Regions from separate parts of the Clostridium sp. DL1XJH146 genome, predicted to be linked through region 2. Evidence: a T-box and tRNA genes for the amino acid it is inferred to sense, from the RefSeq annotation. Region 2 holds a T-box; the other holds one or more tRNA genes.

Region 1 (15,204 bases), on a different contig from region 2:
CTTTAAAAGAGCAAGAAATTGCAAGTCGGGTTCAATACCTAAAAATGCAACAGTTAGGGATTACAAATCAGCTACTGGATTTGAAGCCCTTATTGGGTATCTATATTTAACAGAACAGCAAGAGCGATTGAATTACATAATGAGTTTAGTTATTAAAGATAAAGAGATATAAAAATAAATTAAGATTAAAAGAATTATTGACATGAAAAAAAATATCATTTTTGCTAGATGAAGCTATAATTGCAGCTGGTGGAATAAAGGAACGTACATTTATAAAATGGGTTGATGGCATATTTAGGAGGTTAAGAAATATATGAGAATTTCAAATTTTGAGCATACAGGATTAGATAAAGTTGAGCTTTTGATAGAAAAAAATAAAATCAAATACTTAGATGAAAAAACAATTAAAGAGATTTTAAAAACTACAAATATATCTTTTGTTGCAGAAGGAATAGATAGAATACAAAGTACATTATTATGTGAACTAAAAGATTCCTATGTACAGCAAAGTCAAAGATATGTAACAATGAAAGAGGATTCGTACAAATTACCTGTATTGGATGATGAGGATAATAAAAAAGCAAAAGAATTAACGGAGAAATTATTTAAATTATACGAAACAATGTCTCAGATGAAAGATGGAAATTTTAAAGGCAGACCCAAAATAAATAATTATAAGTATGAGATACCAATTGAGGACGCACGGTATATTTTACCTTTAGCTACTAAAACTAATGTTTGTGTAGCTATGACTGGCGACAAACTTTATGAGTTATTTTTGCTTATTAATGACAAGCGATATTTAAGTATTTTTACTGAATTAAGAGAAGAAATATCTAAAATTTTACCAAATAAATTGGCTCATTTGCTTCCGAATTCTTATGATGGAGGTAAAGATAAAGACATTATTCAGAGTTTATACACAAAAGATATGGATAAGATCAATCATGAAAAAAATATGGTTTTATTAAATTGTTTTGAAAATATAGATTTAAAAGTAGGACTAGGTGCTTTAACTAGTACACAGGCAAGAACCGTATCAGAAACATTGATTAAATGGGGAGAAGAAGCCATAGATAAAGCAGAAGGGGTTGTTGAAAGAGTTTTAGGGTATGGACATGATAGTATAGCTGAACAAGCTAGAACAACCTTTGGAATGATGTGCAGTATGGTAACTTATCATCAACAAATTAGACATAGGCTTTCTCAAAATCATAGAGAAGATTTGGATAATATTATAATAAAAAAAGACAGACCTATTGTTGTACCAAAGAGTATTGAAAAATCTATTTTTTTCAATGAATATTATAAGTTAACAGATGAATATAAAAAATTTAGAGTATATGTTTTTGAAAAATATGGTCAAGATAAAGCATATCCATTTATTTTGAATTGTGACCAAATTAAATTTATTATTTCAACAAATGCAAGGATAGATACTGAAATGTTAGCAGAAAGAACATGCATGAATGCACAATGGGAGATTAGAGAGTTAGCAACGAAAAAGCTGATGATTTTAAGAAAGAAGTCTAATGTTCTATATGAAAATGCACTTCCGTCCTGTGTATTTGGTAAATGCAAAGAAGGAAAACTTTCGTGTGGTAGTCAATCAGAAATGAGAGAAAAATTCCGATAAAAAATTATATTGTTTAAAATATAATTTTTGAGATTATAAAGTAGTGTTATGTAGGGAATAGTAAAAATCGAAGGAAATTATTGAATTTACAACCAAATTAACAAGTGTGTGATATAATTCTATAATAGATATTAATTATAATAAATAATCGTAAAATTTTAAAAAATTTAAATATAATTTTAAGAAAGAGAGCGTTAAAACAATGGCAAATAGAAATAGAGATAATAAAAATAATAATTTTAGAAATAACAAAACAGGAGAAAGAAATAACGAAAAAAGTTACGATAAAAATAAATCATTTAAGAAAAATTTTGATAAAAATTCTGAAAAGAAATATAAAAATGATGAAAAAATTTCCACTAAAGAGGTAAGAGAAGATCTTATTGAAGGTAGAAATGCTGTTATCGAAGCTTTAAAGTCAGAAAAAACAGTGGAACAGTTATACGTAGCAAAAGGAAGTGTGAGTGGCTCTATTACAAAAATAAGGGCTATTGCTAAGGAAAAAGGAATAGTAGTTAAAGAAGTTGAAAGAAAAAAACTTGATTTTATGTCTCAGACTGAAGCACATCAAGGAGTTATACTTCAAACTACTCCTTATAAATATTTTGAAATAGAAGAAATTATGGAAGAAGCAAGAAAAAAAGAAGAGGACCCATTTGTTATTGTTCTTGATGAAATAGAGGATCCCCATAACTTTGGAGCAATAATAAGAACGGCAGAAATAAGCGGAGCTCATGGCATTATAATTCCTAAGAGAAGAAATGTGGGAGTTACATCAACGGTGTATAAAAGTTCTGTGGGAGCAGTTGAACATATGAAGATAGCAAAAGTCGCTAATATAAATGTAGCAATCGATACTTTGAAAGACAAGGGTTTATGGGTTTTTGGTGCTGATATGGAAGGTACAGAATATTGTTATGAATCAAAATTGACTGGACCAATTGCGTTAGTTATAGGTAGCGAAGGTAAAGGAATATCAAAATTAACTAAAACAAAATGTGATAAATTAGTGAAAATACCGATGGTAGGTGAAATTACATCGTTAAATGCTTCGGTAGCAGCAGGGATAATGATGTATGAAGTTCTTAAGCAAAAACTTGAAAAATAGGGGCTGAAAAAATGAAGTATGTGTTTGTGGATGGGTATAATGTTATAAACTGCTGGCCAGGTTTAAAAAAAACCAAGGATTTTAGTTTTGAAATGGCAAGAGCTGAATTGATAGATAATCTTCAAGATTATTCATCGTATAAAGGTGTAAAAATGTTTATAGTTTTTGATGCGCATCTCGTTCACGGTAGTTTAGAAAAGGTTGACAAAATTGGTAATATACATATTGTATTTACTAAAGAAGGCGAGACTGCCGATAGTTTTATTGAAAAATATATCAGTAAAATTGGTAGAAAAGTTGATGTTAGCGTTGTAACGAATGATTCATTAGAGCAGCAGTTAATTTTTCAAAGAGGTGCTACAAGAGTTCCTAGTTTAGAATTTTATCATGAAGTATTGAAAACTAAGAAAATCATAAAAAAACAAACTAAAAAAAGTGAAACGAAAAGTAAAAATTTTCTTCATGAGAGAATTGACAGTGAAATAGCGAATAAGCTAGAAAAAATAAGAAGAAGTAAATAATTTCTTGACTCCTTAATTGTCAATAATGTATAATTGTTATATAAAAATGGTAAAATTTATACTATGTATAATTTATTTGGAGGAGATATTTTGTCTCAAAAATCAGAAAATCTTAGTAAAAAAGATCATAATCTTACTTCAACAAATCGTAATTATGACAATATGCCTGATGAAGAAATCGCTATTGAAGCAAAAAATGGAGATGCTTATGCTGAGGAGTATTTGATTAATAAATATAAAAATTTTGTTAAAGCTAAATCAAAGTCATATTTCTTGATTGGAGCAGATAGAGAAGATATATATCAAGAAGGTATGATAGGATTATACAAAGCTGTAAGAGACTTTAAAATGGATAAATTGAGTTCTTTTAAAGCTTTTGCAGAGTTATGTATAACAAGACAAATAATTACGGCAATCAAGACAGCTACAAGGCAAAAGCATATACCTTTAAATACATATATTTCGCTAAATAAACCTATATATGACGAGGAATCAGATAGAACATTATTAGATGTTTTAGCTACAGTTAAAATATCTGATCCTGAAGAGTTAATAATAAGCAGAGAAGAAGTTTCCAAAATTGAAAAGGAAATTATGAAATCACTGTCAAGCTTGGAACTGGAGGTTTTAGGGTACTATCTGCAAGGTAAATCGTATCAAGAAATTGCTTGCGATTTAGATAGACAAGCTAAATCTATCGATAATGCGCTTCAAAGAGTTAAAAGAAAATTAGAAAAATGTTTAAATAAAGAATAAAAAATATTGACAAAGAAATTTTAAAATAGTAAAATTTATAATTGGTATATAGCTGAAGGCACATTTTGTGATAGTTGTGAATTTGTAATTGGTTTACTCTATTCAAAAGAGCAGGTTGAAGATCCGTTTCCTGTTTTAATAGAATTGTGCCCATGTAGCTCAGCAGGCAGAGCGTCACCTTGGTAAGGTGGAGGTCGCCGGTTCAAGCCCGGTCGTGGGCTCCAATTTCACGTGCAATTTAAATTGCATACACGTGGGTGAGTTTACGAAAACGGGTCTAAAAATAAACTTTATAGGAAAGTTAGGAGGATATTATTATGGCAAGAGCAAAGTTTGAAAGAACAAAACCACATGTAAACATCGGAACAATAGGTCACGTTGACCATGGTAAGACAACATTAACAGCGGCAATCACATTGGTGCTTGCAAAAGATGGAAAAGCAACAGCACAAAAATACGATCAAATTGACAAAGCACCAGAAGAAAAAGAAAGAGGAATTACAATCAATACAGCACACGTAGAGTACGAAACAGATGCAAGACACTATGCGCATGTTGATTGTCCTGGACACGCTGATTATGTAAAGAACATGATTACAGGAGCAGCACAAATGGATGGAGCTATCTTAGTTGTATCAGCAGCAGATGGTCCAATGCCACAAACAAGAGAACACATACTATTGGCATCAAGAGTAGGTGTTAACCACATAGTAGTATTCTTGAACAAATCAGACCAAGTAGATGATGAAGAATTACTTGAGTTAGTAGAAATGGAAGTAAGGGAATTACTAAGTGAATATGGATTTGATGGAGATGAATGCCCAGTAATAACTGGATCAGCTTTAGAAGTAATAGAAAACTTAGATAATCCAGAAAAAACTAAATGCATAGGACAATTAATGGATGCAGTAGATGAATTCATACCAACACCAGAAAGAGCTACAGACCAACCATTCTTAATGCCAGTAGAGGATGTATTCACAATTACAGGTAGAGGAACAGTTGCAACAGGAAGATTAGAAAGAGGCGTGTTGCACGTAGGAGACGAAGTAGAAATCGTAGGAATTCATGAAGAAACAAGAAAAACTACATGTACTGGAGTAGAAATGTTCAGAAAGATGTTAGATGAAGCAATGGCAGGAGATAACATCGGAGCATTATTAAGAGGAGTACAAAGAGCTGACATAGAAAGAGGCCAAGTAATTTCTAAGCCAGGAACAGTAACACCACACAAGAAATTTGTAGGTCAAGTATATGTACTTAAAAAAGAAGAAGGTGGAAGACACACACCATTTTTTAACGGATACAGACCACAATTTTACTTCAGAACAACAGACGTAACAGGATCAATCAACTTACCAGAAGGCGTAGAAATGGTAATGCCTGGTGACCATATTGATATGACAGTAGAATTAATAATGCCAGTAGCAATGGAAGATAACTTAAGATTTGCCATCAGAGAAGGTGGAAGAACTGTAGGTTCTGGTGTTGTTACTACTATTATAGAATAGATGATATTTATAATGACTTAACTTTTAAATAGGACTAAGTTTGTAACTTAGTCCTATTTAAAAGGCCATTAGGCTATTTTATTGTTGACATAGATGTTAAGTTGTGTTAAATTTTTTGAGTAACGTTTATTTTTGTTGATTAATTTTAGTATGCAGACGCGCTATGTGTGTATGCAATAGCAGGAGGTGGATATAGTGAGAGTAAAAGTTACATTAGCATGTACAGAATGTAAACAAAGAAATTACAATACTATGAAAAATAAAAAAAATAACCCTGAAAGAATAGAAATGAATAAGTATTGCAAATTCTGCCACAAGCACACATTACACAAGGAAACTAAATAATAATAATTTTAAGGATGTGAAAAGATGGCTGCAAGTGAGAACATTGGTAAGAATAAAAAAAGCTCATCATTAAATATATTTGGATTTCTAAGAGACTTAAAAGCAGAGACAAAAAGAATTACATGGCCATCAAAGGAAGAAATAAAGAAATCCACTACAATTGTTTTAGTTTTTTGTGTCGTTAGTGCTATTATTATAGGAATAATGGACTTCATGTTGAGCACTTTATTTAGAGTGATATTTCAATAAAGAAAGGGAGGTAGGGTTGAGCACAATTCACCCCTGATTATATGACTGAAAGAGCAAAATGGTTTGTAGTGCATACCTATTCTGGGTATGAAAATAAAGTAAAAGTTAATATTGAAAAAGTAATAGAAAACAGAGGACTTCATGATTTGATTCCTGATATTCAAGTCCCTATGGAAGAACATATAGAAGTTAAAGATGGCAAGCAAAAAGTTACTATGAAGAAGTTGTTTCCAGGTTATGTTTTTATAAAAATGGTTATGAATGATGATACATGGTATGTTGTTAGAAATACTAGAGGCTGTACAGGATTTGTTGGTCCTGGTTCGAAACCTGTGCCATTAACTGAAGATGAAATTAGAAATATGGGTATAAGCGAAAAACAAGTTGAAATAGATGTTGAAGTTGGCGAGATAATTAAAGTTATCGGTGGCCCTTTGGAAAACTTCGAAGCAGTTATTAAAGAAATTAATGTTGAGAAAAGAAAAATAAAAGCATTTGTTAACATGTTTGGCAGGGAAACCCCTGTTGAACTTGAATATAATCAGATTGAAAAAATCAGATAACCTACTTTGAGACTATAGTCTCGATAAGTGGGAGGGGTAAACCCGTATTACCACATAGGAGGTATAATTATGGCAAAAGAAGCAGTAGGAGTTATTAAACTTCAACTTCCAGCTGGGAAGGCAACTCCAGCACCACCTGTAGGTCCAGCTTTAGGACAACACGGTGTAAATATTATGCAATTCTGTAAAGAATACAATGCTAAAACTGCAAATCAAGCAGGTATGACTATTCCAGTAATTATCTCAGTATACAAGGATAGAACTTTTAGCTTTATTCTAAAAACTCCACCAGCAGCTGTTTTAATCAAAAAAGCTATTGGATTAAAGAGCGGTTCAGGTGAGCCTAACAGAACAAAGGTTGGTAAGTTAACTAAGGATCAATTAAAAGAAATTGCAACAGTTAAAATGCCTGACTTAAATGCAGGTTCATTAGAAACTGCTATGAGTATGATAGCAGGAACTGCTAGAAGTATGGGAGTTACTGTAGAAGAGTAATTCATGTAATTTAGTGGGAGGTAAAAACCGTAAAAACCACAAGGAGGAAAAGAATATGGCAAAAAGAGGCAAGAATTATCAAGAAAGTTCAAAATTAGTAGATAAAAATGTTTTATACACACCAAAAGAAGCTGTAGAATTAGTTTTAAAAACTGCTAGAGCTAAATTTGATGAAACAATTGAATTGCATGCAAGATTGGGTGTTGACCCAAGACACGCTGACCAACAGGTTAGAGGTGCAGTTGTATTACCTAATGGAACTGGTAAAACAGTAAGGGTTTTAGTATTTGCAAAAGGCGATAAAGTAAAGGAAGCTCAAGAAGCAGGGGCAGACTATGTAGGGGCAGATGAATATCTTCAAAAAATTCAAAAGGAAAATTGGTTTGAATTTGACGTTGTAGTTGCTACTCCGGATATGATGGGTGTAGTTGGTAGATTAGGTAGAGTTCTTGGACCAAAAGGATTAATGCCAAACCCAAAATCAGGTACAGTTACTTTTGATGTTGCTAAAGCTATTGCAGAGATTAAAGCTGGTAAGGTTGAATATAGAGTTGATAAAACTGCTATTATTCACGCTCCAATTGGAAAAAAATCTTTTGATGAAGAGAAGTTAGCTCAAAACTATGCAGCTTTAATGGAAGCTATAGTTAAAGCTAAACCATCTGCAGCTAAGGGTCAATATATTAAATCTGTATCACTTTCAAGCACAATGGGTCCAGGAATTAAAATAAACCCAACAAAAGTGTTAGATTAATCTTGACATTAAGAAAAAGAACTGATATAATTAACTAGGTTTTAAACTGAATAAGAAGTTTCCGTAGATAGTGGGTGCGAAAGCATAACGGTATATCCTACCTGCCGAGGAGATAATAGTTCTTAATTAAGAATATTATGCCTCTTCGTACGTCTACGAAGAGGCTTTATTTATAGGTAAGGAGGTGGCGTAGTGGCTAGCAATAACAGGCAGTTAAAAGAAGCAAAGGTTCAAGAAATCAGAGAAAAGCTAGAAAAAGCACAATCATTTATTCTTGCAGACTATCAAGGATTAAACGTTGAGGAAGATACACAACTTAGAAAAATAAGTAGAGAAGCTGGCGTTGAATATAAAGTTTATAAAAATAAACTTGTTAGATTAGCTTGTAATGAATTAGGAATAAAAGGATTAGATGATTATCTAGTAGGACCGATATCTATAGCCTTTGGATATGAAGATCCTGTTGCACCGGCAAAACTTCTTAGTGAATTTGCTAAAGAACATAAGAAGCTAGAATTAAAAGCTGGTCTTGTAGATGGTAAAGTGATAGATGAAGATGGCGTTAAGAGTCTTGCATCATTACCATCAAGAGAAGTACTTATCGCACAAGTTCTTGGTGGCTTAAATGCTCCGATTTCAGGATTTGTAAATGTACTTCAAGGAAACATGAGAAATTTAGTTTGCGCATTAAATGCAATCAAGGAAAAACAAGAAGCATAAAATTATGATTAATTAATTGGAGGAATGAAAAAAATGGCAAGTGAAAAAGTTATGAATTTAATCGAAGAAGTTAAGAGTCTTACAGTATTAGAATTATCTGAGTTAGTAAAAGCTTTAGAAGAAGAATTTGGTGTAAGTGCACAAGCACCTATGGCTATGGCTGCAATGCCTGCTGCAGGAGCAGGAGCTGCTGTTGCTGAAGAAAAAACTGAATTTGACGTAGTATTAACTGGTGCAGGTTCTCAAAAAATTAAAGTAATTAAAGCAGTAAGAGAACTTACTGGTTTAGGATTAAAAGAAGCAAAAGAATTAGTTGACGGTGCTCCAAAAAATGTTAAAGAAGCTGTAGCAAAAGAAGCTGCTGAAGAAATGAAAGCTAAGTTAGAAGAAGCAGGGGCTTCAGTTGAAATAAAATAAATAAAAAGAAATTTTTATATAAAAAGGCACGAGCACTTTGCGTGCCTTTTTTTTAAATTATGATAAAAAAATATTGACAACATTAATATGTTATGGTATCATAATAAATTGCATAAACGTGGCAATTTAATTTATAAAATTTAACATTAGTTGAATTTTATAGGTAAAATTGGGCATAATATTAGAATGACAAATTTAATACTAGTATAAAATTTTAGTATTAATGATTCGTGATTAATTTTTGTTACTTTTTAATGAGGGGTGAAAATTTAATGGTACATCCTATTCAAAATGGTAAGCGTACAAGAATGAGTTTTTCCAAAGTAAAAGAAGTGTGCCCTATTCCTAATTTGATTGAAATTCAATTGAATTCTTACAAGTGGTTTTGGGAAGAGGGGTTAATTGAAGTTTTTGATGACATTAATTCTATTCAAGATTACACAGGTAACTTGGTACTGGAATTCGTAGATCATATACTTGAAAAAGATAATAGTAAGTATTCGATTGAGGAATGTAAGGAAAGAGATACTACATATTCAGCGCCGTTGAAAGTTAAAGTTAGATTACTAAACAAAGAGACTGGTGAAGTTAAAGAGCAAGAAGTATTTATGGGAGAATTTCCATTGATGACACCTCAAGGTACTTTTATAATTAATGGTGCAGAGAGGGTTATTGTGAGCCAATTAGTAAGATCTCCTGGTTCTTATTATAACTATACTGTAGATAAAAATGGAGTGAAACTATTTTCTGCTACAGTTATACCTAATAGAGGAGCTTGGCTTGAGTATGAAACGGATTCTAATGGTATAATTTACGTAAGAATTGATAAAACAAGAAAATTACCTATTACCACATTAGCAAGAGCTATAATGGAAACAGGAAGCGATATTGAGCTTATTGATTTATTTGGTGAAGAGAAAAGATTGAAAGCAAGTATAGAAAAAGATAATACAAAAACTAAAGAAGAAGCGTTAATAGAAATTTATAAGAGATTAAGACCGGGTGAACCACCTACAGTTGACAGTGCTTTATCTTTAATAAATTCGTTGTTCTTTGATGCAAAAAGATATGATTTGTCTAGAGTAGGTAGATATAAATTTAATAAAAAACTATCTATATTCCATAGGATACTCAATAAGACAGCAAAGGAAGATGTAATACATCCTGATACAGGAGAGATACTTGTAAATGCTGGAGAAATCATTGATAGAGAAAAAGCAGAAGATATAACTAAGGCTGGAATTAATTCAGTTATTATTCAAGTAGAAGATGTTGAAATAGTAGTTATAGGAAATAATTTTGTTGACATAGAAGATTTTGTTGATTTTGACATAGATGGGCTTCACATAAGAGAAAAAGTATTCTACCCTGTACTTAAAGAAATATTAAATAATTGCAGTGGAGAAGAAGCGATTAAAGAAGAAATTAAAAAGAGAATACACGAATTAATACCAAAACACATTGTTAAAGATGATATGATAGCAACTATAAGTTATGAATTGAATTTAGCATATAATGTAGGTTATGTTGACGACATAGACCATTTGGGTAACAGAAGGTTGAGATCTGTAGGAGAATTACTTCAAAACCAATTTAGAATAGGATTATCAAGGATGGAAAGGGTAGTTAAGGAAAGAATGACTATTCAAGACCAAGAAGCTGTTACTCCTCAAAACTTAATAAATATAAGACCTGTTACTTCAGCTATAAAAGAGTTTTTTGGAAGTTCTCAACTTTCGCAATTTATGGATCAAACTAATCCGTTGTCTGAACTTGCAAATAAGAGAAGGTTATCAGCCTTAGGACCAGGTGGATTATCAAGAGAAAGAGCTGGATTTGATGTTCGTGACGTTCATCACTCTCACTATGGAAGAATGTGTCCTATAGAGACACCAGAGGGACCTAACATAGGATTGATTAACTCATTGGCTTCTTATGCTAGAGTAAATGAATATGGGTTTATTGAAACACCATATAGGTTAGTAGATAAAAAAGCTGGTAGAGTTACAAGCAAGATGGTATATATGACAGCAGATGAAGAGGATAACTATCTAGTAGCACAAGCTAAAGAACCATTAGATGATGAAGGCAATTTTGTAGATGACAATATAACAGTAAGACATTTAGAAGATATCTTAGTTGTTAGTAAAAACAAGGTTGATTTGATGGATGTATCTCCAAGACAAATTGTTTCTGTTGCTACAGCAATGATACCTTTCTTAGAAAATGATGATGCTTCACGTGCTCTTATGGGAGCGAACATGCAACGACAGGCAGTTCCGCTATTGAAGGCTAGTTCGCCGGTTGTAGGAACTGGAATTGAGTATCAAGCAGCTGCTGATTCAGGAGTTTTACCGAAAGCAGAAAATGCAGGTACTGTAGTTTATGTTAGTGGAGATGAAATTAGAATTAGAAGAGATAAAGATAATGGCATTGATAAATACAAATTACTTAAATTTAAAAGATCAAACCAAGGTACATGTATAAATCAAAAACCTATAGTTAATAAAAATGAAATAGTTAAAAAAGGCGATGTACTTGCTGATGGACCTTCAACTGAGTTAGGCGAAATTGCTCTTGGTAAGAATATTAGAATGGGCTTTATTACTTGGGAAGGTTACAATTATGAGGATGCTATGCTTGTATCTGAACAATTGGTTAAAGAGGATGTATTTACATCTGTACACATAGAAGAGTATGAGGCAGAAGCTAGAGATACTAAACTTGGGCCGGAAGAAATTACAAGAGATATTCCTAATGTAGGGGAAGATGCACTTAAGAATATAGATGAAAATGGAATAATAAGACCAGGTGCAGAAATAAGTTCTGGAGATATTCTTGTAGGAAAAGTAACTCCTAAAGGAGAAACTGAGCTTACAGCCGAAGAAAGACTTTTGAGAGCTATATTTGGTGAAAAGGCAAGAGAAGTAAGGGATACTTCGTTAAGAGCACCTCATGGACAGTCAGGAATTATAGTAGACGTTAAAATTTTCAGAAGAGAGAATGGAGATGAACTACCACCTGGAGTTAATGAATTAGTAAGATGTTATATAGCTCAAAAGAGAAAAATTTCAGTTGGAGACAAAATGGCTGGAAGACATGGTAATAAAGGTGTAATTTCTAGAATTTTACCAGAAGAAGATATGCCGTTTTTACCTGATGGTAGACCGTTACAAATATGCTTAAATCCTTTAGGAGTACCTTCTCGTATGAATATTGGGCAGGTTCTTGAAGTCCATTTAGGATGGGCTGCTAGCGAACTAGGTTGGCATATTGCCACACCAGTATTTGATGGGGCTTTAGAACCAGAGATAGTTGAATTGCTTGTTAAAGCTGGTTATAACAAGGATGGAAAAACTGTCCTTTATGATGGAAGAACTGGAGAACCCTTTGATAATAGAGTTACTGTAGGATATATGTATATTTTAAAATTACACCATTTGGTTGATGATAAAATTCATGCGAGATCAACAGGACCTTATTCATTAGTTACACAGCAACCGTTGGGTGGAAAAGCTCAATTTGGTGGGCAAAGATTTGGTGAGATGGAAGTTTGGGCTTTAGAAGCATATGGAGCAGCGCATACTCTACAAGAAATTTTGACTGTTAAGTCAGATGATGTTGTAGGAAGGGTTAAAACATATGAATCAATAGTTAAAGGGGAGAATATTCCTGAACCGGGTATACCTGAGTCATTTAAAGTATTGATTAAAGAACTCCAATCACTATGTCTTGATGTAAAGGTATTATCTGATGATAACGAGGAACTTGAAATTAAGGAAACGGATGATGATTTAGTTAATCTCGATATCAATATAGAAGGTCAAGAAGATGGCAAAGCAAAAGCTGCTATAATACCGGAAATTGATGTTGTAAAAGATTCTGAAAATGAAGATGAAGAAGAGGAAGAAAAAGACGAGGAAGTTGACTTGAAACTTAACCTAGATGATTTGAAGCTTGATGATTTTGAAGATCAATTTAATCTTGAAGATTTTAATGATGAACACTAATTTGGAGGGAGGCTGTACCCTTGATAGAATTAAATAATTTTGATGCAATGCAAATAGGCCTTGCTTCTCCGGAAGAGATAAGAGAATGGTCTAGAGGAGAAGTCAAAAAGCCAGAAACAATTAACTACAGAACACTTAAACCTGAAAGGGATGGTTTGTTTTGTGAGAAGATTTTTGGACCGATTAAAGATTGGGAATGTCATTGTGGTAAATATAAAAGGGTAAGATATAAAGGAATAGTTTGTGACAGATGTGGAGTTGAAGTTACAAAATCAAAAGTTAGACGTGAAAGAATGGGTCATATTGAATTGGCTGCACCAGTATCTCATATATGGTACTTTAAAGGTATTCCTTCACGAATGGGTCTTTTGATGGATATGTCACCAAGATCTTTAGAAAAGGTACTATACTTTGCATCTTATATTGTATTAGACCCTAAGGAAACACCATTGCTTAAAAAACAATTATTGAGTGAGAAAGAGTATAGGGATAATATTGATAAGTATGGTTATGGCAGTTTTGATGCTGAAATGGGTGCAGAAGCAGTGAAAAAATTGCTTCAAGACATTGATTTAGAAAAAATGGCAGTAGAATTAAGAGAGAGTTATAAAACAAGTACAGGTCAGAAAAAAGTAAGATTAATAAGAAGGCTTGAAGTAGTTGAATCTTTTAGACAATCTACTAATAAACCTCAATGGATGATTATTGATGTTATACCAGTAATTCCACCAGATTTGAGACCGATGGTTCAACTTGATGGGGGAAGATTTGCTACATCTGATTTGAATGATTTATATAGAAGAGTAATTAATAGAAATAATAGATTAAAAAAACTACTAGATCTTGGAGCTCCAGACATTATAGTTCGGAATGAAAAAAGAATGCTTCAAGAAGCTGTAGATGCATTGATCGACAATGGAAGAAGGGGAAGACCTGTTACAGGACCGGGAAATAGACCTCTAAAATCACTTTCAGATATGCTTAAGGGTAAACAAGGTAGATTCAGACAAAACTTACTTGGTAAGCGTGTTGACTACTCAGGACGTTCAGTTATCGTAGTTGGTCCTGACTTGAAAATGTATCAATGTGGATTACCAAAGAAGATGGCTCTTGAATTATTTAAACCATTTGTTATGAAAGAACTAGTTGAAAAAGGTATAACACATAATATTAAAAGTGCAAAGAGAATGGTTGAAAGATTTAATGAACAAGTATGGGATGTACTAGAAAAAGTAATTGAAGACCATCCTGTATTATTAAATCGTGCACCGACACTTCATAGGCTAGGGATTCAAGCATTCCAACCTATTCTTGTTGAAGGTAAGGCAATAAAATTACATCCATTGGTATGTACTGCGTATAATGCTGACTTTGATGGTGACCAAATGGCTGTTCACGTTCCTTTGTCAGTTGAGGCTCAAGCAGAAGCTAGATTTTTAATGCTAGCAGCAAATAATATACTTAAACCTTCAGATGGAAAGCCAGTTTGTATTCCAACTCAGGATATGGTTTTGGGATCCTATTATTTAACACTTGATAAAGATGGAGAAAATGGAGAAGGAAAAATATTTTCTAATCCACAAGAAGTGTTGATGGCATATCAAGTTGGAGCTGTAAGTATACACGCTAAAATTAAGGTTAGAGTAGAAAAAGAAATAGATGGAGAGTTAAGACAAGGCATAATTGATGCTACACCAGGTAAGATAATATTTAATGAATCTATACCACAAGATTTGGGCTTTGTTGATAGAAGCAAGGAAGAAAATTTATTTTCGTTAGAAATAGATTTTTTGGTAAGCAAGAAGAATTTGGGAATAATTATAAATAAATGTTATGATAGATATGGACCTACAGAAACATCGATTATGCTAGATAACATTAAAGCAAAAGGATTTCACTATTCATCAATTGGAGCTATAACAATATCGGTTTCTGATATGACAGTTCCAAAGGAGAAAAAAGCTCTTTTGGAGAAAACTGAACAAGAAATAGAAAAAATCCAAAAATTATATAGAAGAGGCTTTATTTCTGATGATGAAAGATATGAGAGAGTAATAGAGAATTGGACTGATACAACTGACAAAGTTGCTGATGCTCTTATGGATACCTTGGATAGGTT
Region 2 (10,064 bases):
AATTAATTAAATCATTTTTTTTGACGCAACATTTCATATATCATTATACTACCAGCTACTGCTGCATTTAAAGACTCTGCTCCACCAGGCATTGGTATTTTAACCTTTATATCAGCAATATCGATAATTTCATCACACAAGCCATTAGCTTCGTTGCCTATAGCCAATATTACGTCATCATCATAGTTCACATCATAAAAATTAAACTCTGTATCCAAAGAACTAACCACTAGTTTAAATCCATCTCTTTTAAAATCCTTTAATTCGTTTATATCAAAATCATTAAAAATAGGAATTTTAAAAACTGATCCCATAGTAGACCTCAATGTTTTATCATTATACAAATCTACGGACCCTTTAGTTATAATCACTCCAGCAACTCCTGCAGCATGTGAAGTTCTTATAATTGTACCCATGTTCCCAGGATCTTGTATTCTATCTAAAAGAACATATAAGCCTTTTTTAGTAGGCTGTATATATTGTTTCATTTCAACAACGGCTAATATCCCCTGTGGATTTTTAGTAGTTGATATATACGAAAGTAATTTATTATCTACTTTTATTATGTCAACATTTTTTTTAACCATACACTGATTAATTATATTACTAAATTTCTCAATATAATTATCTTCTACAAATAAATATTTTATATTAAAATTTGAAAATACCAACTCCTGAACAAATCTCAATCCTTCAATCACAAATAAATTTTTTTCTTGTCTATATTTTTTAGTTTGTAGTTTTTTTATATCTTTTAGCAATAAATTATCCCTGCTTTTTATTTCCCTCAATTTCATCACCATGCTATTTTTCTATGACTTCTTCTATTTTACCAATTTCTTCTACTCCACCTATGGATAAAATCTTATCTCCAGCTTGCACTTGATCCAATGCAGATGGTGACACATTTATATCTTTTCCTCTTTTAATAGCCATAACATTTATTCCATATTTAGCTCTTAAATCAAGTTCTTGCAAAGATTTACCATACCAACTTTCTGGAACAGCAATTTCTGTAATACTATATTCTGGTGAAAGATTGATATAATCTAAGATGCTTGAAGATACTAAGTTATGAGCAACCCTTACCCCCATGTCTCTTTCTGGAAATACAATTTTATTTACTCCAAGCTTTATAAGAACTTTTTCATGCAAATTACTATGTGCCTTAGCTACAATATGAGGAACCCCAAGGTCTTTACACAAAAGAGCTGCCATAATATTCGCTTGCACATTAGATCCTATTGATATAACAGCTACATCAAAATTTCTAATCCCAAGTGTCCTAAGTATATTTTCATCTGTAGCATCAGCTTGCACTGCATGCGTTACTTCATCAGAAATGCTTTGGACTTTTTCTTCATTTTCATCAATTGCTAATACATCATAACCCAATGAATAAAGTGTAGTAGCTATCGAATATCCAAATCTTCCAAGACCAATTACAATGAATTGTCTTTTTTTCACAATATCACCTCTAACCAACGAGTATTTTACCTTCAGGATATTTTATAGAGATTCCCTTTCCTTTACTAGATAAAGCTAACATTAAAGTTAAAGGCCCTACCCTTCCAATATACATTGTTATCGCAACAATAAGCTTTCCTATAAAACTCAAATTAGGTGTCAAACCTAAACTTAACCCAACAGTTCCAAACGCTGAAAAAGTTTCGTAAACAACATATTCAAACGACATTCCTTTTTCAGTAACACTAAGTATTAATACATCAAGCATAATTACTGCTAACGCTATAAAAACAATAGCAAGTGTTTTATAAATTACTTCCTTTTTAATTGTTCTATTAAAAATAACAGTATCTTCTTTGTTCCTAATTACTGAAACAACAGTCATAATTAACAAACCAACAGTTGTAGTTTTTACACCACCAGCTGTAGAGCCAGGCGAACCACCTATAAACATTAACATGATAGTTAAAAATTTACCAGCCGTAGTCATAGCTGCTGTCGAAATAGAATTAAAACCAGCTGTTCTTGTTGTCACTGAAGCAAATAAACTATTTATAATTTTGTCCTTAAATCCCATACTTCCTAGAGTTGCAGGATTTTTGAACTCAAATAGAAACATAAGAATCCAACCACCAATAAGCAATACAGACGTCATAGTAATTACCAACTTTGCATGCAATGACAATTTTTTAAATCCTTTATAGTTCCATATTTCAGCCCATACAGCAAACCCTAGTCCTCCTACAATGACAAGTGCTGATATTGTAATTATAACAACAGCATTATCCGCAAAAGGCACAAGACTATTTCCTGTTAAATCGAACCCGGCATTACAAAATGCAGATATGGAATGAAATACACTAAAATATATCCCTGTCGTAACGCCATATTTAGGTATGAATCTAGTACTTAAAAAAATAGCGCCTGCACCCTCTGTTGCAAAAGTAAATAATAATATATATTTTGAAAGTTTTACCAATCCTTGAAGTGAAAAAGAATTCATAGCTTCTTGCATGACTAATCTTTGTTTAAAAGAAATCTTCCTGCCTGCAATAAGGGCTAGTAATGTAGCAAATGACATAAATCCTAGTCCACCTATTTGAATTAAAATCAAAATAATAGTTTTCCCAAAATAACTCCAATGCTCAGCTGTATTAAGTGTTACAAGACCTGTTACACACACTGCCGAAGTAGCAGTAAAAATACAATCAATTAATGAAGTTCTAGTTCCATCCCTCGAAGAAATAGGTAACCCTAAAAAAAACACTCCAATTAATATTACAATTGCAAATCCTAAGGCTAGTATTTGAACTGGTGTCAATTTTTTTGTTGCTTTCATATGCACAGTAAACACCTCTATTAAACCCTCTAATAATAATTATGTTCTTTTAAACATTTGATAATAATTATATCATTTAATTATTTTTTGTCAAAAAAATAATATGCAGCCATAAGCTGCATATTTTAAGAATTTAATTGTTTTTTTGCTTGATCTACTAAGTTAGCAAATGATTCTGGATCATTTATAGCTATCTCTGATAACATTTTTCTATTTATATCAATTCCAGCTAGCTTAATTCCATTCATAAATCTTGAGTAAGATAATCCATTTAATCTAGCAGCAGCATTAATTCTAACTATCCACAATCTTCTGAAATCCCTCTTTTTAAGCTTTCTCCCAATATATGCATATCTCATTGATCTTATAACTGTTTCATTAGCTACTTTAAAAGTTTTACTTCTTCTTCCGTAATAACCTTTAGCTAGCTTTAATACTTTTTTATGTTTTTTACGAGCATTTACCGCTCTTTTAACTCTTGCCATATCGTAAACCTCCTTCTACTTTTTCTACTATAGGTATGGTAATAATTTCTTCATTACTTTCACTTGTGAATCTGAAACTAAAGTTGCTTTTCGTAAATTTCTTTTTCTTTTAGATGATTTCTTAGTTAATATGTGACTTTTGTAAGCTTTAGCCCTTTTTAATTTCCCAGAACCTGTTTTCTTAAATCTTTTTGCAGCACCTCTATGAGTTTTCATTTTTGGCATTGTAATTCCTCCTTCCAGTTATGCTTTTTTTGGAGCTAATATCATAATCATATTTCTGCCTTCTAATTTAGGCTGTTTCTCCATTATACAAACATCTTCAATTTTAGAAAAGAATCCTTTTAAAATGTCTCTACCTTTGTAAGTATAGTCATTTTCTCTTCCTCTAAATCTGATAGTAACCTTAACTTTATCTTCATCGAGCAAAAATTTTCTTGCTCTATTAGCTTTTATCATAATGTCATGTTCTTCAATAGTTGGACTCATTCTAATTTCTTTTAAACTAACAATTTTTTGTTTTTTCTTAGCTTCTTTGTTTTTCTTAGTAAGTTCATACACATACTTGTTATAATCCATTATTTTGCAAACTGGCGGAGTTGCCTTGTCTGCTATCAACACTAAATCTAACTCTTTTTCCTCTGCAAGTTTCAAAGCTTCTCTCGCAGACATAAATCCTAATGGTTCCCCATCACTTCCAAGTAATCTAACCTCTTTAAATCTGATTTCATCATTTAATTGAACTTCTTTTTTAATACTTTTCACCTCCGAAATTTTATAAAAAATAAATAATATTTCATTAATTTCTTTTAATAATTTATTAATGTAAGGCTAATAATAAGTATTTATAAAACAAAAATGGGACAGCCATAGCTGTCCCATTATAAACATGTATAATTAATATATTAATATCAATACACGCAATAACCTTACTAGCTAAGCCGCAAGGTGAGAAACAGCCAAAGTTCCTTCTTAAAACATCATTCATTTTTCATACATGTTAATAGTACTATTAATCTATATGTTTGTCAATAGTAATTTTATTATTAATCTAGATAAATTGTTTTATTTTTTACTTCTTCTTTAACTTTTGCTATAAACTCTTCAGTTTTGATAGCCCCTAAATCCCCTTCTTTTCTACTTCTTACTGCAACTGTACCCTCTTCCATTTCTTTATCACCTACTATTAACATGAATGGGATTTTAGCAAGTTGTGCCTCTCTTATTTTATATCCGACTTTCTCATTTCTTAAGTCAACTTCAAATCTTATATCATTCTCTTTTAATATTTCCCCAATCTTCTCTGCATATTCTTTTTGTCTATCAGTAATATTTATTATTTTAACTTGTACTGGTGCAAGCCAAGTTGGGAATGCTCCCGCAAAATGCTCTGTTAAAATACCTATAAATCTTTCGATACTTCCAAATATAACTCTGTGAGCCATAACAGGTATATGCTTTTCACCATCTGCACCTATATATGATAATTCAAATCTTTCTGGCATTTGGAAATCCAATTGAATAGTTCCACATTGCCAAGTTCTGCCCAAACAATCTTTTAAATGAAAATCTATTTTAGGGCCATAGAATGCACCATCACCTTCATTTATAATATAATCTAACCCTGCAGCATCAAGTGCATCCTTAAGTCCATTAGTTGCATCTTCCCAATCTTCATCGCTTCCCATAGAATCTTCTGGTCTTGTTGATAGTTCAACATTATACTCAAAACCAAAAAGTTTATAAAAATCATCAATCATTTTTATTACATTAAGTATTTCTTCTTTAATTTGTTCTTTTGTCATAAATATATGTGCATCATCTTGAGTAAAACACCTAACACGCATGAGGCCATGAAGTGCACCAGATGCTTCGTGTCTATGCACTAATCCAAGTTCACCAAGTTTAATTGGGAGTTCTCTATATGAATGAAGATTACTCTTATATGCCAAAATGGCACCTGGACAATTCATTGGCTTTATAGCATAATCTTCTTCATCTATTTTTGTGAAATACATATTTTCTTTATAGTGATCCCAATGACCTGATTGATGCCACAGCTGTTCATTTAATATAATCGGAGTTTTTATCTCACCATAACCAGCTTTTATATGAGTTTGTTTCCAATAATCTTCTAATATATTTCTAAGAATCATACCTTTAGGAAAGAAAAACGGAAATCCAGGGCCTTCTTCTTTAATGTCAAATAAGCCTAATTCTCTTCCTAATTTTCTATGATCTCTTTTCTTAGCTTCTTCTAATAAGTGTAAATACTCTTCCAATTCTTCTTTTTTAGTAAAAGCAGTACCATAAATCCTTTGGAGCATTTTATTGTTTTCATTACCTCTCCAATAGGCACCTGCTAAGGAAAGTAATTTGAAAGATTTAATTTCTTTTGTAGAAGGAACGTGTGGACCTGCACATAAATCAACAAATTCACCTTGCTTATAGAAAGAAATTATAGCATCTTCTGGAAGATCTTTTATAAGTTCAACCTTATATTCTTCCCCTTTTTCTTCCATGTATTTAATAGCTTCAATTCTTGGGAGTTCAAATCTTTCTAGTTTTAAATTTTCTTTTACAATCTTTTTCATTTCCTTTTCAATTTCACCTAGCATCTCTGGAGTGAAAGAAAACTCTGCATCAAAATCATAATAAAAACCATTTTCTATTGCTGGTCCAATAGCTAATTTAACTTTTGGGTAAAGCCTTTTCACTGCTTGAGCAAGTACGTGTGAAGCTGTATGTCTTAAAATCCATTTACCATCTGCATCTTCAAAAGTTAATATTTCTAAATCAACATCTTCATTAATTTCCATCATCAATTCAACCTTATTGCCATTTACTCTAGCCCCAAGAGCCTTTTTCCTAAGTGAAGGACTAATATTAAAAGCAATCTGACTTATAGATGTTCCTTTTTCTACCTCAATAACTTTTCCATCTTTTAATGTAATTTTAACCATTTTAAATACCTCCGTTCTTTATTCAAAAATAGTTTGCAGTTTGCAGAGTGCAAAGTGCAGTTAAAACCTTTAAATCTTAAAACTCAAAAGATTATGTGAAATATATTTAGACACAAAAAAACCCGTACCCCACAAAGGGACGAGTTATCGTGTTTCCACCCTAATTAACAGTAATAAAACAAACTTCACTGTTCACTCAAAAGCTATAACGCAGCTTGCGATTTTGCCTACTATAGTTCAACAAATGGCTCAAAGGTGGTTTTCAACAGCACTTACCCAAGAAATCTTTCAGTCAACGGATTTCTCTCTCTTTGAATAGTAATCTGTATACTTTTCCTCGTCAATGCCTATAAAATCATTCAATTTAACATAATTATATTCATCCTAAAGATTTAAGTCAATACTAATTTTAAAATTTCACTTTATTTTCATAAATATTTTTTAAAAAAATCAAATTTTAACCGGATGAACTATATCTTCGATAGATTTGTAATGTTTAAATTCCACTTTCTCTTCAAAAACATTCTTAATAGTGCCAATCATTTCATTATCATTAATATTAGTATTATTGCTATAAACCACTATTTTTTTTGGTGAATATGAAATTAATCCACTCAATACTAAATCATCAAATCCAATTTGCCCTTCATATTTAGATGTTGTAAGATCATTCATCACATCATTTATTATATTCTCACCCTCTTCATTAAGGATTAAACAGCTATCATCTTCCTTTACAATTAAATTAATTTTGTCAATTCTACTATCTTGCGTTTCAACAAAGTATTTTAGTAATTTAATAAACTCCTCATACTCCTTCTCTACCATATATCTCTCAACTATTTTATTTAATACATCTTCAAGATTTCTTCTAATATCTTTTGTTCTAAACATAAAAAATCCATCGATATTGATTTCATTATTTTCTTTAATACATGCAGCAATTTTTTCTAAGATTTCATTCCTTTTATTCACGAAATAGATTAAATTGTCTTCACTAACCACATCATCCTGGACAAATACTCTATAAAATTTTTCTGATACTATTTGCATCTCCTCATATTTTAAGAAAAAATAATTTCTTTCAATAATTCCTGTTATTTCTTCTTCACAATATTGCTCAATAAATATATCTAAAATTATTTTAGATACGTGTTTTATAACTTCTCGTTTAATCCTTGCATAATCTTCATTTTCACCTGTAATTATTTCTATAAAATGAATATCACGTTCCATTGCTTCTGATATTCCAATATTTATATCTTTTTTATTGAAATTTATATTCATCAAATCTATTTTATTTACTATATCAAATTTTTCATTTTTAAAAATTATATTCAAAAGTATCACATACTTCACTCCTTTAAAAATAGTATGTGTCTTTTAATAATTGCTATACGACATTTATTGATTTATGATATAGTTACATTGTACAAAATCCATTAAGGAGTGAATGCTTTGAAATATTTTTTTGTAGATAATAGAATTACAGAAGAAGAAGAAGATGCCTTGAAAAAATATGGCAAAATAATCAAATGTCCAGCTTGTCAAGAGTTGTACAGTGCCATTTCTGCTCATCCAGATATATTAATGCATATACTACCAAAGAATGAAATTGTTATTCACAAAAATTGTCCACAACAATTCATTAATTTATTAAATTCCCTTAACTTTAAAATATATCTATCTGAAAACAACTTAGAATATAGTTATCCATTTAATATACCCTTAAATGCACTTTCTTCAGAAACTTTTTTTATGCATAATTTAAAATATACAGATCCAATTTTACTTGAAAAAATTAAAAACAAAAAACTAATAAATGTTAAACAAGGTTATACAAAATGTTCTACTGCTATAATTAAAAAAAATGTTTTTATGACTAGTGATACAGGAATTTATAATTCTTTAATCAATATTAATTGTCATGTACTCTTACTTCCTCCAGGAGATATAGTGCTGACTGGATTAGACTATGGTTTCATAGGAGGCACGTGTGGCCTAATTGCTGAAAACACTTTAGCCTTTTACGGTAGTTTAGATTATTATAAATTTGGGAAAGAAGTTTTAGATTTTCTTAAAAAACATAAGGTTAAGCCTATTTATTTGAGAGATGGTAAACTAATAGATAGAGGAAGTATCCTTACATCCTCTATAGAATAAATTATTGTAAAATCAGCAGATATTCATCAAATTTTTAATTACTTAAGATACCTAAAAAAAGAAGCACGAAAACTAAGTTTTCGTGCTTCTTTTGGAGGCGCCACCCGGATTTGAACCGGGGATAAAGGCTTTGCAGGCCTCTGCCTTACCACTTGGCTATAGCGCCACATTGGAGCGGAAGACGAGATTCGAACTCGCGACGTTCACCTTGGCAAGGTGACGCTCTACCACTGAGCCACTCCCGCAACATGGTGGCTTCAACTGGAATCGAACCAGTGACACGAGGATTTTCAGTCCTCTGCTCTACCGACTGAGCTATGAAGCCTTAAGCAAATAAATTGGCGACCCAGAAGGGACTCGAACCCTCGACCTCCGGCGTGACAGGCCGGCACTCTAACCAACTGAGCCACTGGGCCATTTATTTGGTGGGAACAACAGGGTTCGAACCTGTGACCCCCTGCTTGTAAGGCAGGTGCTCTCCCAGCTGAGCTATGCTCCCTCTTTCAACGACAAGATTTATTATACTAATTTTAAATAAGTTTGTCAACAACTTTTTTTAAAGTTATTTTTAATAATCTTGCACGTTGAGTGCATTAATATCTTATAAAAATAAATAACTTTTGTCAACATCAATATTTCTATTTATATTAAATTAATTTAACATCTCGCTTATTTATTCAATAACTCTTTCTTATTCATGTACATCTATTTTTTTACCTATAATATTATTTATATTAAATATACTGCTATTTGTTACATTCTATTTTGAAGCTTTTTCAATCAGTTCTCCAATTTCATCTTTGCTAAATTTATATGATTCATTACAAAAGTGGCATTTTATTTCTTCTTCATTTCCCTCGTCATACATATTTTGAAGTTCATCTTTTCCAATACTTATTAATGCTTTCTCTACTTTTTCTCTACTACAATCACATTTAAATTTGGGTTCAATTTCTTCTAATATTTTGAGGTCCATATCATCAAACATAAAATTCACTAAATCATCAATAGTTTTGCCATTAGCTAAAAATTTAGATATTCCACCTAAATCCTGTAATCTATAGGTTATGATGTCAGCTAACATTTCCTCTGCTCCAGGTAGCATTTGAATGATAATACCACCAGCAGCTTTAACAGATAGATCAGTATCCACTAGCACTCCTACCCCTACTGCACTTGGTGTTTGTTCTGATACGGTAAAATAATAAGCAATATCATCTCCTATTTCACCAGAATAAATTGGAACCTGAGCAACGTAAGGCTCTTTTAATCCAAGATCTCTAATAACCACTAGTCTACCATCTTTCCCAACTATGCCACTAACGTCAAGTTTACCAATAGAGTTAGCCGGCAAATCCGCTAATGGATTTCCTATGAAGCCCTTAACACTTGCGTCAGCATATGCTGTAGCCACAAGTCCTTCTGCAATCCCATTACCATCCATTTTTAGTGTAATCACTTCTTTTTCACCTTTTAACATAGACCCCATAAGGGAACCAGCTGTCAAAATTCTACCTAAAGCCGCTGCAGAAGTTGGCGCGCATCCATGAGCCTTTACTGCTTCATTAACTAAATTTGTTGTTCCTGCTGCTAAAATCCTTACTTGCCCATCTTTTGCAACTGCTTTTATTAATTTATCTTTCATCA

What was found. The T-box of region 2 lies ahead of thrS (threonine--tRNA ligase). A T-box ahead of a tRNA ligase gene usually reads a tRNA of that ligase, here a tRNA-Thr.
Region 1: it encodes a tRNA-Thr, which carries the amino acid that the T-box ahead of thrS (threonine--tRNA ligase) is inferred to sense. The anticodon was not compared.

What each region holds. Positions count from the first base shown of each region.
Region 1 covers NZ_JBTVVN010000006.1:79,368-94,571, reverse strand. The annotation lists gene ACVHXK_RS04770 (Mini-ribonuclease 3) at 1-172, shown strand, start outside; gene ACVHXK_RS04765 (FAD-dependent thymidylate synthase) at 314-1,636, shown strand; gene rlmB (23S rRNA (guanosine(2251)-2'-O)-methyltransferase RlmB) at 1,839-2,744, shown strand; gene ACVHXK_RS04755 (NYN domain-containing protein) at 2,756-3,265, shown strand; gene sigH (RNA polymerase sporulation sigma factor SigH) at 3,356-4,021, shown strand; tRNA gene ACVHXK_RS04745 (tRNA-Thr) at 4,170-4,245, shown strand; gene tuf (elongation factor Tu) at 4,339-5,532, shown strand; gene rpmG (50S ribosomal protein L33) at 5,728-5,877, shown strand; gene secE (preprotein translocase subunit SecE) at 5,902-6,126, shown strand; gene nusG (transcription termination/antitermination protein NusG) at 6,168-6,689, shown strand; gene rplK (50S ribosomal protein L11) at 6,759-7,184, shown strand; gene rplA (50S ribosomal protein L1) at 7,240-7,938, shown strand; ribosomal protein L10 leader region at 7,982-8,118, shown strand; gene rplJ (50S ribosomal protein L10) at 8,131-8,658, shown strand; gene rplL (50S ribosomal protein L7/L12) at 8,692-9,075, shown strand; gene rpoB (DNA-directed RNA polymerase subunit beta) at 9,348-13,085, shown strand; gene rpoC (DNA-directed RNA polymerase subunit beta') at 13,106-15,204, shown strand, end outside.
Region 2 covers NZ_JBTVVN010000009.1:74,304-84,367, reverse strand. The annotation lists gene ACVHXK_RS06545 (TrmH family RNA methyltransferase) at 12-791, opposite strand; gene ACVHXK_RS06540 (potassium channel family protein) at 805-1,467, opposite strand; gene ACVHXK_RS06535 (TrkH family potassium uptake protein) at 1,478-2,806, opposite strand; gene rplT (50S ribosomal protein L20) at 2,932-3,291, opposite strand; gene rpmI (50S ribosomal protein L35) at 3,319-3,516, opposite strand; gene infC (translation initiation factor IF-3) at 3,535-4,086, opposite strand; gene thrS (threonine--tRNA ligase) at 4,338-6,254, opposite strand; T-box leader at 6,387-6,607, opposite strand; gene ytxC (putative sporulation protein YtxC) at 6,705-7,604, opposite strand; gene ACVHXK_RS06505 (DUF6873 family GME fold protein) at 7,713-8,417, shown strand; tRNA gene ACVHXK_RS06500 (tRNA-Cys) at 8,510-8,583, opposite strand; tRNA gene ACVHXK_RS06495 (tRNA-Gly) at 8,588-8,662, opposite strand; tRNA gene ACVHXK_RS06490 (tRNA-Phe) at 8,667-8,742, opposite strand; tRNA gene ACVHXK_RS06485 (tRNA-Asp) at 8,757-8,833, opposite strand; tRNA gene ACVHXK_RS06480 (tRNA-Val) at 8,841-8,916, opposite strand; gene hslO (Hsp33 family molecular chaperone HslO) at 9,178-10,062, opposite strand.